3 regions of the Micromonospora sp. LOL_023 genome follow, and region 3 is predicted to be linked to each of the others. Evidence: riboswitches for the same ligand, from Rfam matches in the RefSeq annotation. Region 3 holds a riboswitch; each other region holds the start of a gene.
What was found. A riboswitch is a leader RNA that binds a small molecule or an ion and turns the genes downstream of it on or off. The one in region 3 is predicted to bind cyclic di-AMP.

Region 1 (3,271 bases), on a different contig from region 3:
TGGGCCCGCTGGCCGACGCTCGGCATGTTCGTCGGGGCCGCCGCGATCGCCGCCCTGACCCTGCCACCGGCACCGACCGGCGTCGGCGTACCGCTCGCTCCCGGGGTGTCGGTCGACGGGCCGGACGGCCAGGTGATCGCGGCCTGCGTCCGGTCCCTGACCGACCCGTCGGTGCTCTGGTCCGGGTTGGTGACGGTGGGCTCGTTGGGGGAACGGGTCGGCAACATCGCGATGTTCGTGCCGCTGGCGTTCTGCACCGTGCTGGCGGTGCGCCGGCCGCTGATCGCCGTCGGGGTACTGCTGCTGGCCCCGGCGGCCGTGGAGCTCGGCCAGGCCGTGTTGGGGATGGGCCGCGAGTGCGTCGGTTACGACTGGGTCAACAACGCGACCGGCGTCCTGGTCGGGGCGGTCGCGGCCGGCGCGGTCCGCCTGTTGTCCCGGTGGCTCTGGCCGGTACGCGGCGGAACACCCCACGTGGACCAGGGTGCCCCACCAACGGCGTGAGGTGGCCGCGGTCAAACTGCCCCGCAGTCAACCGCCCCCGCATCGTCCGGTGCCGCCGGGTGTGTGCGTGGACCGGGGCGTCGGCCTTGATCCAATGCGTGCCGTTCCAATAAGGTGAATCACCGACCGCTGTGTACGTCGGCCTCCGATTCCCCGTGTGCGAGGCCCAGCGATCGTCAATGAAGGAGTCGCTGCCAATGGCACGTGTGCTCACCCGTTTGCGCACTCGCAATCACACCAAGTTGCATTCTGGGTACGGGAAGCAGTCAATCGTCAGGGTCGCCCGATTCGTACTGACCCTGACGATCGTGGCCGCCGGGGTGCTGTCATCGGCGGTTCCAGGGCACGCCCAGCCGACGCTGGCCCAGATCGAGGACGAGCTGGATGCCCAGTGGCGCAAGCTGGAGCCGGTGATCGAGCAGTACAACAAGGTGCACAGCGAGCTGAAGGCCAACCGGAAGAAGTCCGCCGAGCTCGACGAGCGGATCCGGCCGCTGGCGTTGCAGGCGGACCTGGCCGCGACCGAGATCGGTGAGGTCGCCAACCGCTATTACCGCACCGGCCCGTCCAGCGAATTCAACGCGCTGCTGAAATCGGGCTCGCCGACCAGTCTCGCTGACCAGCTCATGGTGCTGGACCGGATTTCCAGTCAACGGCAGCAGCAGATCGCGGCCGTCCTGGACGCCCGGGACCGCTATCTGAGTGAGAAGCAGGCGCTCGACGCGCTGATCGCCAGGCAGCAGGCGCAGGACGAGGAACTCGCCGCCAGGCGTAAGACGATCGACGCCGACATCGAGCGGCTGGAGCAGGCGCGGGCCGCCGCGTACCAGACCGCTGGCTACACCGGAAGCTCCGGAGTCTCCGGCCCCTGCCCGGCGGTCTCGGTCGGGGGCGCCGCCGGCACCGCCCTGCGTACCGCCTGCGCCCAGATCGGCAAGCCGTACGTCTGGGGTGCCACCGGTCCGAACTCGTTCGACTGTTCGGGCCTGACCCAGTACGCGTGGGCGAGTGCCGGCGTCCAGCTCACCCACTTCACCGGATCCCAGTGGAACCAGGCGGTTCCGGTCGGTCGGGCCGAGGCGCTCCCCGGCGACCTGGTCTTCTTCTTCAGTGACCTACATCACGTGGGCATGTACATCGGCAATGGCCTGATGGTCCACGCGCCCCGCGCCGGACAACCAGTGCAAATCGAGAATATCGACCACATGCCGCTGGTCGGATTCCGCCGAGTGGGCTGAGATGGCAGGTCAAAACGGGTCTGACCAGGTCAAGCCGGTTAGTTGACCGCCGGTGGAAAGTGGGCTGGGCCGGTGCGAAAGTGCCGGTCCAGCCGGCGGGATTCGAACGCCTGAGCGACAAGCGCCGATACACTAATGGCAACCACTCGAATACGCAAAGATATGAGTAGCTGTCTCGCTTGCGTACGGAGAAGCGGTCTCTCTACCCTTGGGGATCGTCGAGTCGGGAGGACGTCAACCAACCCGGTTGACCTCGACCTGACACTGCCGAATCGTCGCGAACGACGAGCCGGGGACCACAGCACCTGGGGTGCATCCGCAGGATCAACTGCGGTAGGGCGTCTCCTTTCCGCCCGAACCCGTCAGCTGACCCGGTAGGCGGTCTGCGGACAAGGAGTCCGGTGGCTACGAGAGCCCCTCGGCGGCACTCCGGATGGTCCAGCCAGGACCACGGACGAACAGCGCCGCCCGTACGTCGACGAATCCTCACCGCGGCTGTCGCCGCCACCACCGGCATCGGACTTCTGCTGGTCGGAGCGCCAGCGCAGGCGCAACCGACTGTCGCGCAGATCGAAGCGCAGATCGACGACGCCTGGTCCGAGCTCGAGCCGACCATCGAGCGGCACAACGCCGTACGGCAGGATCTCGCCACCAAGAAGAGCCAGGCGGCGGCCCTGCAAAAGAAGATCCAGCCGCTGCAGATCCAGATCGACCTGGCCATGGAGCGGGTCAGCGAATTCGCCGCACGGTCGTACAAGGGCGGCAGCCCGTCGATGATGACCGCGATCCTGACCAGTGGGAAGCCGACCCACCTCGCCGACCAGCTCGAACTGCTCGACCAGTTCGCCCGCCGGCAGTCCAGGGACGTCCAGGTCGTCGTCGACCTGAAGGAGAAGTACGCCGCAGAGAAGGCGCCGCTGGACGAGCTGGTCACCGAGCTGACCAGCACCGAAACCCAGCTCGCGGCGAAGGCCAAGGAGATCGACGCCGAGGTCGACCGGCTCCAGGACCTGCGGCTGCAGGCATACGGCGCGACGACCACGCTCGGCTCGCTGCGCCCCGCGCCGTGCCCCGCGACCTACCCCGGCGGTGCCGCCGGCAAGGCGGTCACCTTCGCCTGCGCCCAGATCGGCAAGCCGTACATCTGGGGCTCCGCCGGCCCGACCGGCTACGACTGCTCGGGTCTGACCTCGGCCGCGTGGCGCCAGGGCGGTGTCTCGCTGCCACACAACGCCGCCCAGCAGCGGCAGCTGATCCGCAACGTCAGCCGGGACGAGCTGCGACCGGGCGACCTCATCTTCTACTACAGCCTGTCCCACGTCGGGATGTACGTCGGTGACGGCTGGATCGTGCACGCGTCGCAGACCGGTGAGCCGATCGCGATGCGCAAGATCGGTTCCGGCGTGCACAGCTACGGCAGGCCCGGCTAGACGTCACTTCTCCCCATGGCCCGGCGCACGCCGCTAGATCCCCCCGTCGCGCGGCGGCACCGGCCACCGGAAAGGCGCCCTCCCATGTCCCCCCCCGGC
Region 2 (3,271 bases), on a different contig from region 3:
TCACCCGGCACCAGGAGTGGGACTTCCCGGGCACTCCACAGGACCACTACCCGCTGCTGCTGCACTACCCGTACTTCGACCTGTACCGCAAGCAGGTAGTCAAGCAGGCCGACCTGGCGTTGGCGATGCACTGGCGGGGCGATGCCTTCACCGACGAGGAGAAGGCGCGCAACTTCGCCTACTACGAGCGGCGTACGGTGCGCGACTCGTCCCTGTCGGCGTGCACCCAGTCGGTGCTCGCGGCGGAGACGGGGCACCTGGAGCTCGCCCACGACTACATGGGCGAGGCCGCGTTGATGGACCTGCACGACATTAACCGCAACACCCGCGACGGCATCCACGTGGCCGCGCTGGCCGGGGCGTGGCTGGCGTTGGTCGCCGGGTTCGGTGGGATGCGCGATCACACCGGCGAGCTGTCGTTCGCGCCCCGGCTACCGCAGCGGATCAACCGGCTCGAGTTCACCATGATGTGGCGGGGCATGCGGCTGCGGGTGACCGTCCAGCACGACGAGGTGACCTACTCGTTGCGCGACGTCGACCCGAACGCCACCATCGAGCTGACCCACCATGGCGAGCCGGTCACGGTCGCGGCGGACAAGCCGATCACCCGGGCGATCCCGCAGGCCGGGCCGGCCGGCCCGCCGCCGCAGCAACCGACGGGCCGTTCACCGGTGCGCCGTTCGGCCCGCGCCGACTGATCGGCCCGACTGATCGGCCCGACTGATCGGGCCGATCACCGTCCGTCCTGCTGGGGAGTGCCGGTCGGCAAGTGTGACTGACCGGCACCTCCCGTTCCTGACCGGCAGCGCGACCGACCGACCGGGCCGAACCCTTACAACAGGGACAGGTGTACGTGGTTGGTGTGGTCACTGCTCGGGTCGCCGCCGGCACCGCTGTAGGAACTCCAGCCGGTCGTCGGTGACCAGAACTGGCGGTACCAGATGACGTACAGGATGCCGAGCTTGTCGGCGTTGCGGACCAGGAACGCGGTGAGGTTGTTGCCGTACAGCCGGTCGTCGCCGAAGGCGTCGCCGCCGAATCCGCTGGACTGCATGGAGAAGTCGCAGGCGCGCCCCTTGGGGTGCTCGAACGGCCCACCGGGCCGGAAGCAGGAGACGAAGCGGTTGAACCCGGCCTTGCTGGTCTCGTTCAGCGCGTGCTGGGTACGCGGGGTGATGCAGCCGGACGTGGTGGGGTCGTCCTGACTGCACGACTGTGCCGGCCACGAGCCGTCGGAGTTGCGGGGTGCCTGCGCGGCGACCGGCGAGGTAGCCGAGACGAAGCCGTTGGTGGCGACCGCCCCGACCAGCCGTAGGGCCCGCTCCGCCTCCTTCTTCTGTTTGTCCATGGCGGTGAGCTGCTGCTCCTCGCGGGCGACCTCGGCGTCGATCGCCGCGACGGCGCGGGCGGCCTGCTCGCGTGCCTGGTTGAGTTCGCGTACCCGCTTGTTGTCGTGCATGGCGATCATGTCCAGGCCTTCGGCCCGCTCCAGCAGATCGTCCGGGCTGGCGCTGTTGAGCAGCACCATCACCGGGGTGATCCGGCCGAGCCGGTACGAGTTGGCGGCCACCTCGCCGATCTGGGGGGTCAGCGCGTCCAGTCGTTCCTGGATCTTCTCCAGTTCGAGACTGAGCTGGAGTTGCCGCTTACGCGATTCCTCGACGGCTGCCTTCGCCTCGACGAAACCGCGTCCGGTCGATTCGAGCACCTCGCTGAGCAGCGGTGGTGCGCCTTCGCCCGCAGGATCGGACTCCTGGGCGGCGGCCGGCGACGCGACGACGAACCCGGCGAGTAGGGCGGTGACGGCGGCCAGCGCCGCAGCCAGCGGAAACCGCCGGCGGAGGGGTGCGGTCATCCTGTTCCTTTCCTTGGCCGCCGACCGAGTTAGCTGACGGGTTCGGGACGGAACGATCCCTACCGCTGATGCGGATTCACCCCAGTGGAAACTTGGTTCCCCGGCTCACCCCGGAGGGGTGATTGGGCGGCGGTCACTGCCGGCACCGGAGGGTGCCGCCTGGCAGAGACCGCAGGCAAGCCTACCGGATCGATGGCTGGCCCCGACACCTCCGGAACCGTGGTTGACCTGGGGGAAATCCGTTACCGGGCAACGACATTCGGTGATGTCCACTGTCTGCACTTGATGGCGTACTCGGGGTTGACGTCGTGCCCCGTCACGTCTGGCTGCAGCCCGGTTCTCTGCTTGATAAAGTACGATAAAGAACAAAAATGCCAATTGAAAGCTTTGGGCGAATTGATATGTCGGACGAGAATGCTTCACCTGTCGCGTCGGGCGACGACAGCGTCGTGGTCGTCGGGCTCGGCCGATTCGGTGGACAGGTGGCGCTGTCGCTGCGCCGTCTCGGGCACCACGTCCTGGGCATCGACGACCATCCCAAGCGGGTGCACCGCTTCGCCGACCGGCTCCCCCGGGTGGTCGAGGCGGACTCGACGGACGAGCAGGTGCTCCGGCAGCTAGGGCTGACCGGCCATCCGTGCGTCGTGGTCGCCATCGGGTCCGACATCGAGGCCAGCGTCCTCACCGTGGTGGCGCTCACCGAGCTCGGCGTGCGGGAGATCTGGGCAAAGGCGGTCACCGCCAAGCACGGCCGGATCCTCAGCTCGGTCGGCGCCCATCACGTGATCTTTCCGGAGGCGGCGATGGGTGACCGGGTCGCCCACCTGCTGGCCAGCCGGATGCTCGACTTCATCGAGTTCGACGACGGGTTCGCCATCGCCAAGGTGTGTGCCCCGGCCGACACCGCCGGTCGGACCCTGGCCGAGTCGCGGCTACGCCAGCGGTACGGCATCACCGTGGTCGGAATCAAGGAGCGGGATCAGCACCTGCGCTACGCCCGACCCGAAACGACGATCCCGCCGGACGCGCTGTTGATCGTGGCCGGGTCCACCGCCGAGGTCCAGCAGTTCGGCCGCTGAACCCGCCGAACGAGCCGTCCGGACCGGGCCCTGGCGCACGTGACGGCCGGGTTTCCGGCGATCACCGGCCTGTGATCCTGGTCGTAACCGTCTCGTCACGCCTTCATTTCGTGAGCTGATCAGCCTCTGGACTTTCGCAAACTCGTGACTCAGGCTACAGTCCCTGCATGGGAGCGCTTCCATTGATGGACGTGCCCCTAGATCAGGGTCAGACGTACGCTGACGCGAGGTCTGCGTCAGCACGTCGACCGCTCAGCCGTACGGCTGGCGGCGGGCCAGCCCGGACTCCGCCGCCAGCCCACGCACCACCTGTCGAGAGGAGGTGGAACCAGAGCCA
Region 3 (3,271 bases):
AACAGCAGCGACGACCACCAGTCGTTGGTCGGCACCGCGCCGGTCGGGGCGTTGCCGGTGACGTACTGCCGCGGGTTGGCGGAGATGTTGCCGCAGGCGGTGGGGGCGGCGGCACCAGCCGGTCGGCTGGTGGTGTAGCTGCCGGCGCCGACGGTGGCGGCGTCGGCCGTACGCAGCATGCCGAAGATCAGTCCGCTGGCGAGGAGCGCCGTCGCGGTGGTGGCTGCCACGATCCGGCGCGGCGTCCGGCCTGGACGCCCGCCACGGATCGACAGGTTCATGGTGCCTCCGGTTCGGTCGGGCGTGCTACATGGTCGCGAAAGGTTTCACGTCCATTAATGAGCTATTGCCAGGACGTCACCAGAGATGCAGGCGTCTGTCAATATCCTGACCCGAACTTCCGTGGATTCGGAAGGTGTTGGTGGTCTTCGGTTGACAGCTGCGTTGAGCTTGCTATATATCTCTGTGAGAGCGCTCTCCTGAGCCTTGGGGCGACCACCACCCGTGGTAAGGCGGGTATCACCGACAGTCAAAAGAGCGCTTTCAGTCATCCCGTCGCGCCCTGTCATTGAGTGGCATCTGTCGGTCGCCGGTCAATCGGCGACCAGTGAAACCGTCATGTCCAAATGAGCCAGCCGAATACTTCGCCGGCTATTCGCCGGGCGGACGGTTCGACGATGGAACGAGTCGGCCCGTCTCCCGGACCCGGATGTGCGACGGCGGCGGCCACCAGAGGTGGCCGCCGCCGTCACCGGGGAGGGATCGGTTGGTCGGGTGGATCAGTAGACCGACAGGTGCACGTGGTTGGTGTGGTCGCTGGACGGGTCGCCACCGGCCCCGCTGTACGACTTCCAGCCACTGCTCGGCAACCAGATCCGCTTGTACCAGATCACGTAGAGCACGCCGAGCCGGTCGGCGTTGTTGATGTAGTAGTTCGCCAGGTTGTCGCCGTAGGTCTTGTCCCCGCCGGTGGCAACTCCGCCGAAGGTGTTGGGCTGAGCGGCGAAGTCGCAGGCCCGGCCCTTGGGATGCTCCCCGGAGCCGCCGTTGCGGAAGCAGGACACGTACCGGGTGAAACCGGCCGCCTTGGCCTGGTTGAGTGCGTGCAGCGTGCGTGGCGTGATGCAGCCCGACGTGGTCGGGTCACTGATGCTGCAGGACTCTGCCGGCCAGGAACCGTTCGCGTTGCGCGGTGCCGGGGTCGCCGACGCGCTGCCGGACCCGGATGACCCGGATGAGCCGGATGAGCCGGATGAGCCGGATGAGCCGGATGAGCCGGACGAGCCGGACGACGATCCGCTGGAGCTGGCCGCGGCTGCCCGTTCGGCCTCCTCGCGTTCCTGCTCCTCCGCGGCGACCGCCACGGCGAGCGCCCGTTCCGCCTGCTTCTTGCGCTGGTCCATGATGGTGACCTGTTTGCTCTGCTCGCGGATCTCATGCTCGATCGCGGCTTTCGACCGGGTCACCTGGTCGCGGGTCTCGTACAGCCCGCGGAGCTGCTTGTCCTCGTTGGCGGTCACCGCGCTCAGCGCCGCCGCCCGGTCCACGAAGCCCTCCGAGGTGCTGTTCAGCAGCGCGGAGACCGGACCGAGCCGGCCGTTGCGGTACGCGCGGTCGATGATGTGGCCGACGTTGCTGTTGCGGACCTCCAGCTCGGCCTCCACCTCGGTGAGCTGGTCGGTGAGCTGCCTTTGGCGCTTGCCGGAGTGCTGGAGCGCGGCCTTGGCATCGATCCAGCCCTTGGAGGCCGCGTCGAGCTCCTTGCGCAGACTGGGGGTGCCACCCTCGTCGTCGGCGCTGCCGGGTGCGCGGGCCGGTACGGCGCTGGCGGGTGCCGCGGAGCCGATCGGGGCGCCGGTGACGGCGATCAAGATTGCGGCTAATGGTGCTAACAGAGCGAATCGGGTTTTTCGCGCCGACCGAGGTCGGGCGTTCTTGTGGAGCGTCAACTTCACGGTGCAGGTTCCTTCCGTCAGCCGCCGACCGGGTTAGCTGACGGGTTCGGGACGGAAGATCCCTACCGCTGACGCGGATGCACCCCAGGTACGTGGTTCCCCGGCTCGCCGTACGGGCGATTAGGCGACGGTCCCCGCAGGCGCCGGAGGGGCGCCGCCCGAACGGAGACCGGGGCCGAGACTACCGGCTGTAGGGACTTCCGGCGCGGGATCGAGCGCTATCTTCTGTCAATAAAAATCGGAAATATGGCTACATGTTTGCTGTTTGTATCGCGGGAAGGTCACGAAACTTAAGCATCTGCTAATCACCAGTCCGCTGGTCCACAGGGGTCGGCTGGCGACAGTGGCTCGACTTGTAGCGTGGCGTGTTCTATCCCAAACTCTCCGTGCAGGAGCTGGCGGGCGTCGCGCAACGCGACGCCGACCTCTACCGACGGGTCGACGGTGAGGTGCGCCGACGCGACCTCCATGCCGGGCGTCAGTGTCCACACATGCAGATCGTGCACGTCGCAGACCCCCGCAACGGTCGCCAGCCGGCTCCTGACCCGAGGCACGTCCACGTGCTCTGGCGCCACCTGAATCAGAATCCGCAGTGCCGTGCGGGCGAGTCGCCAGGTGCGCGGCAGGATGAACACGCCGACGCCGACGGCGACCAGCGGGTCGGCGTACCACCACCCGGTCGTGGCGATGACGACGCCAGCCACGATCACGCCGACCGACCCCAGCAGGTCGGCGAGCACCTCCAGGTAGGCGCCACGGACATTGATGCTTTCCCGGGCGCCGGCACGTAGCAGCCCGAAGGCCACGATGTTGGCGACCAGTCCGGCCGCCGCCACCACCAACATCGGTTCGGCCGCTACCGGCTGCGGCGCGCCGACCCGGCGTACCGCCTCGATCAGTACGTAGAGCGCGACGCCGGCGAGCAGGACCGCGTTCGCCAGCGCGGCGAGCACCTCCAGCCGGTAGAGACCGAAGGTGCGCTGAGGATCGCCGCTACGCCGTCGGGTCGCGGCGATCGCGGCGAGAGCCATCCCGATCCCGAGTACGTCGGTGAACATGTGTCCGGCATCGGAGAGCAACGCCAGCGATCCGGTGAGCAGGGCGGCCACCGCTTCGACGACCATGAACGTCGCCAGCAGGACGAACGCGGCCCACAACCGTCCGTAGTGTCGCTGCCCGGCGGCGCTCGCGCCGTGATCATGTCCCGCACCCACACCGTCACCATCCGTCGCCTGGCATCGCCAGACCAGACTAATGCTCACATGGCAATATGTGCAATCGACTGGCGATGCGCGACCGGCCGGCGGCGCGTGATG

Region 1: another riboswitch for cyclic di-AMP. It lies ahead of ACFHVL_RS05385 (NlpC/P60 family protein); the one in region 3 lies ahead of ACFHVL_RS24345 (coiled-coil domain-containing protein).
Region 2: another riboswitch for cyclic di-AMP. It lies ahead of ACFHVL_RS04375 (coiled-coil domain-containing protein); the one in region 3 lies ahead of ACFHVL_RS24345 (coiled-coil domain-containing protein).

The regions. Positions count from the first base shown of each region.
Region 1 is NZ_JBHMIM010000006.1:122,880-126,150, reverse strand. Features, by position in the region: gene ACFHVL_RS05395 (VanZ family protein) at 1-504, shown strand, start outside; gene ACFHVL_RS05390 (NlpC/P60 family protein) at 813-1,742, shown strand; cyclic di-AMP (ydaO/yuaA leader) riboswitch at 1,998-2,138, shown strand; gene ACFHVL_RS05385 (NlpC/P60 family protein) at 2,144-3,172, shown strand.
Region 2 is NZ_JBHMIM010000005.1:55,731-59,001, reverse strand. Features, by position in the region: gene ACFHVL_RS04380 (glycoside hydrolase family 65 protein) at 1-698, shown strand, start outside; gene ACFHVL_RS04375 (coiled-coil domain-containing protein) at 833-1,855, opposite strand; cyclic di-AMP (ydaO/yuaA leader) riboswitch at 1,858-1,994, opposite strand; gene ACFHVL_RS04370 (potassium channel family protein) at 2,257-2,934, shown strand.
Region 3 is NZ_JBHMIM010000052.1:42,063-45,333, reverse strand. Features, by position in the region: gene ACFHVL_RS24350 (hypothetical protein) at 1-281, opposite strand, end outside; gene ACFHVL_RS24345 (coiled-coil domain-containing protein) at 780-1,871, opposite strand; cyclic di-AMP (ydaO/yuaA leader) riboswitch at 1,962-2,092, opposite strand; gene ACFHVL_RS24340 (cation diffusion facilitator family transporter) at 2,261-3,169, opposite strand.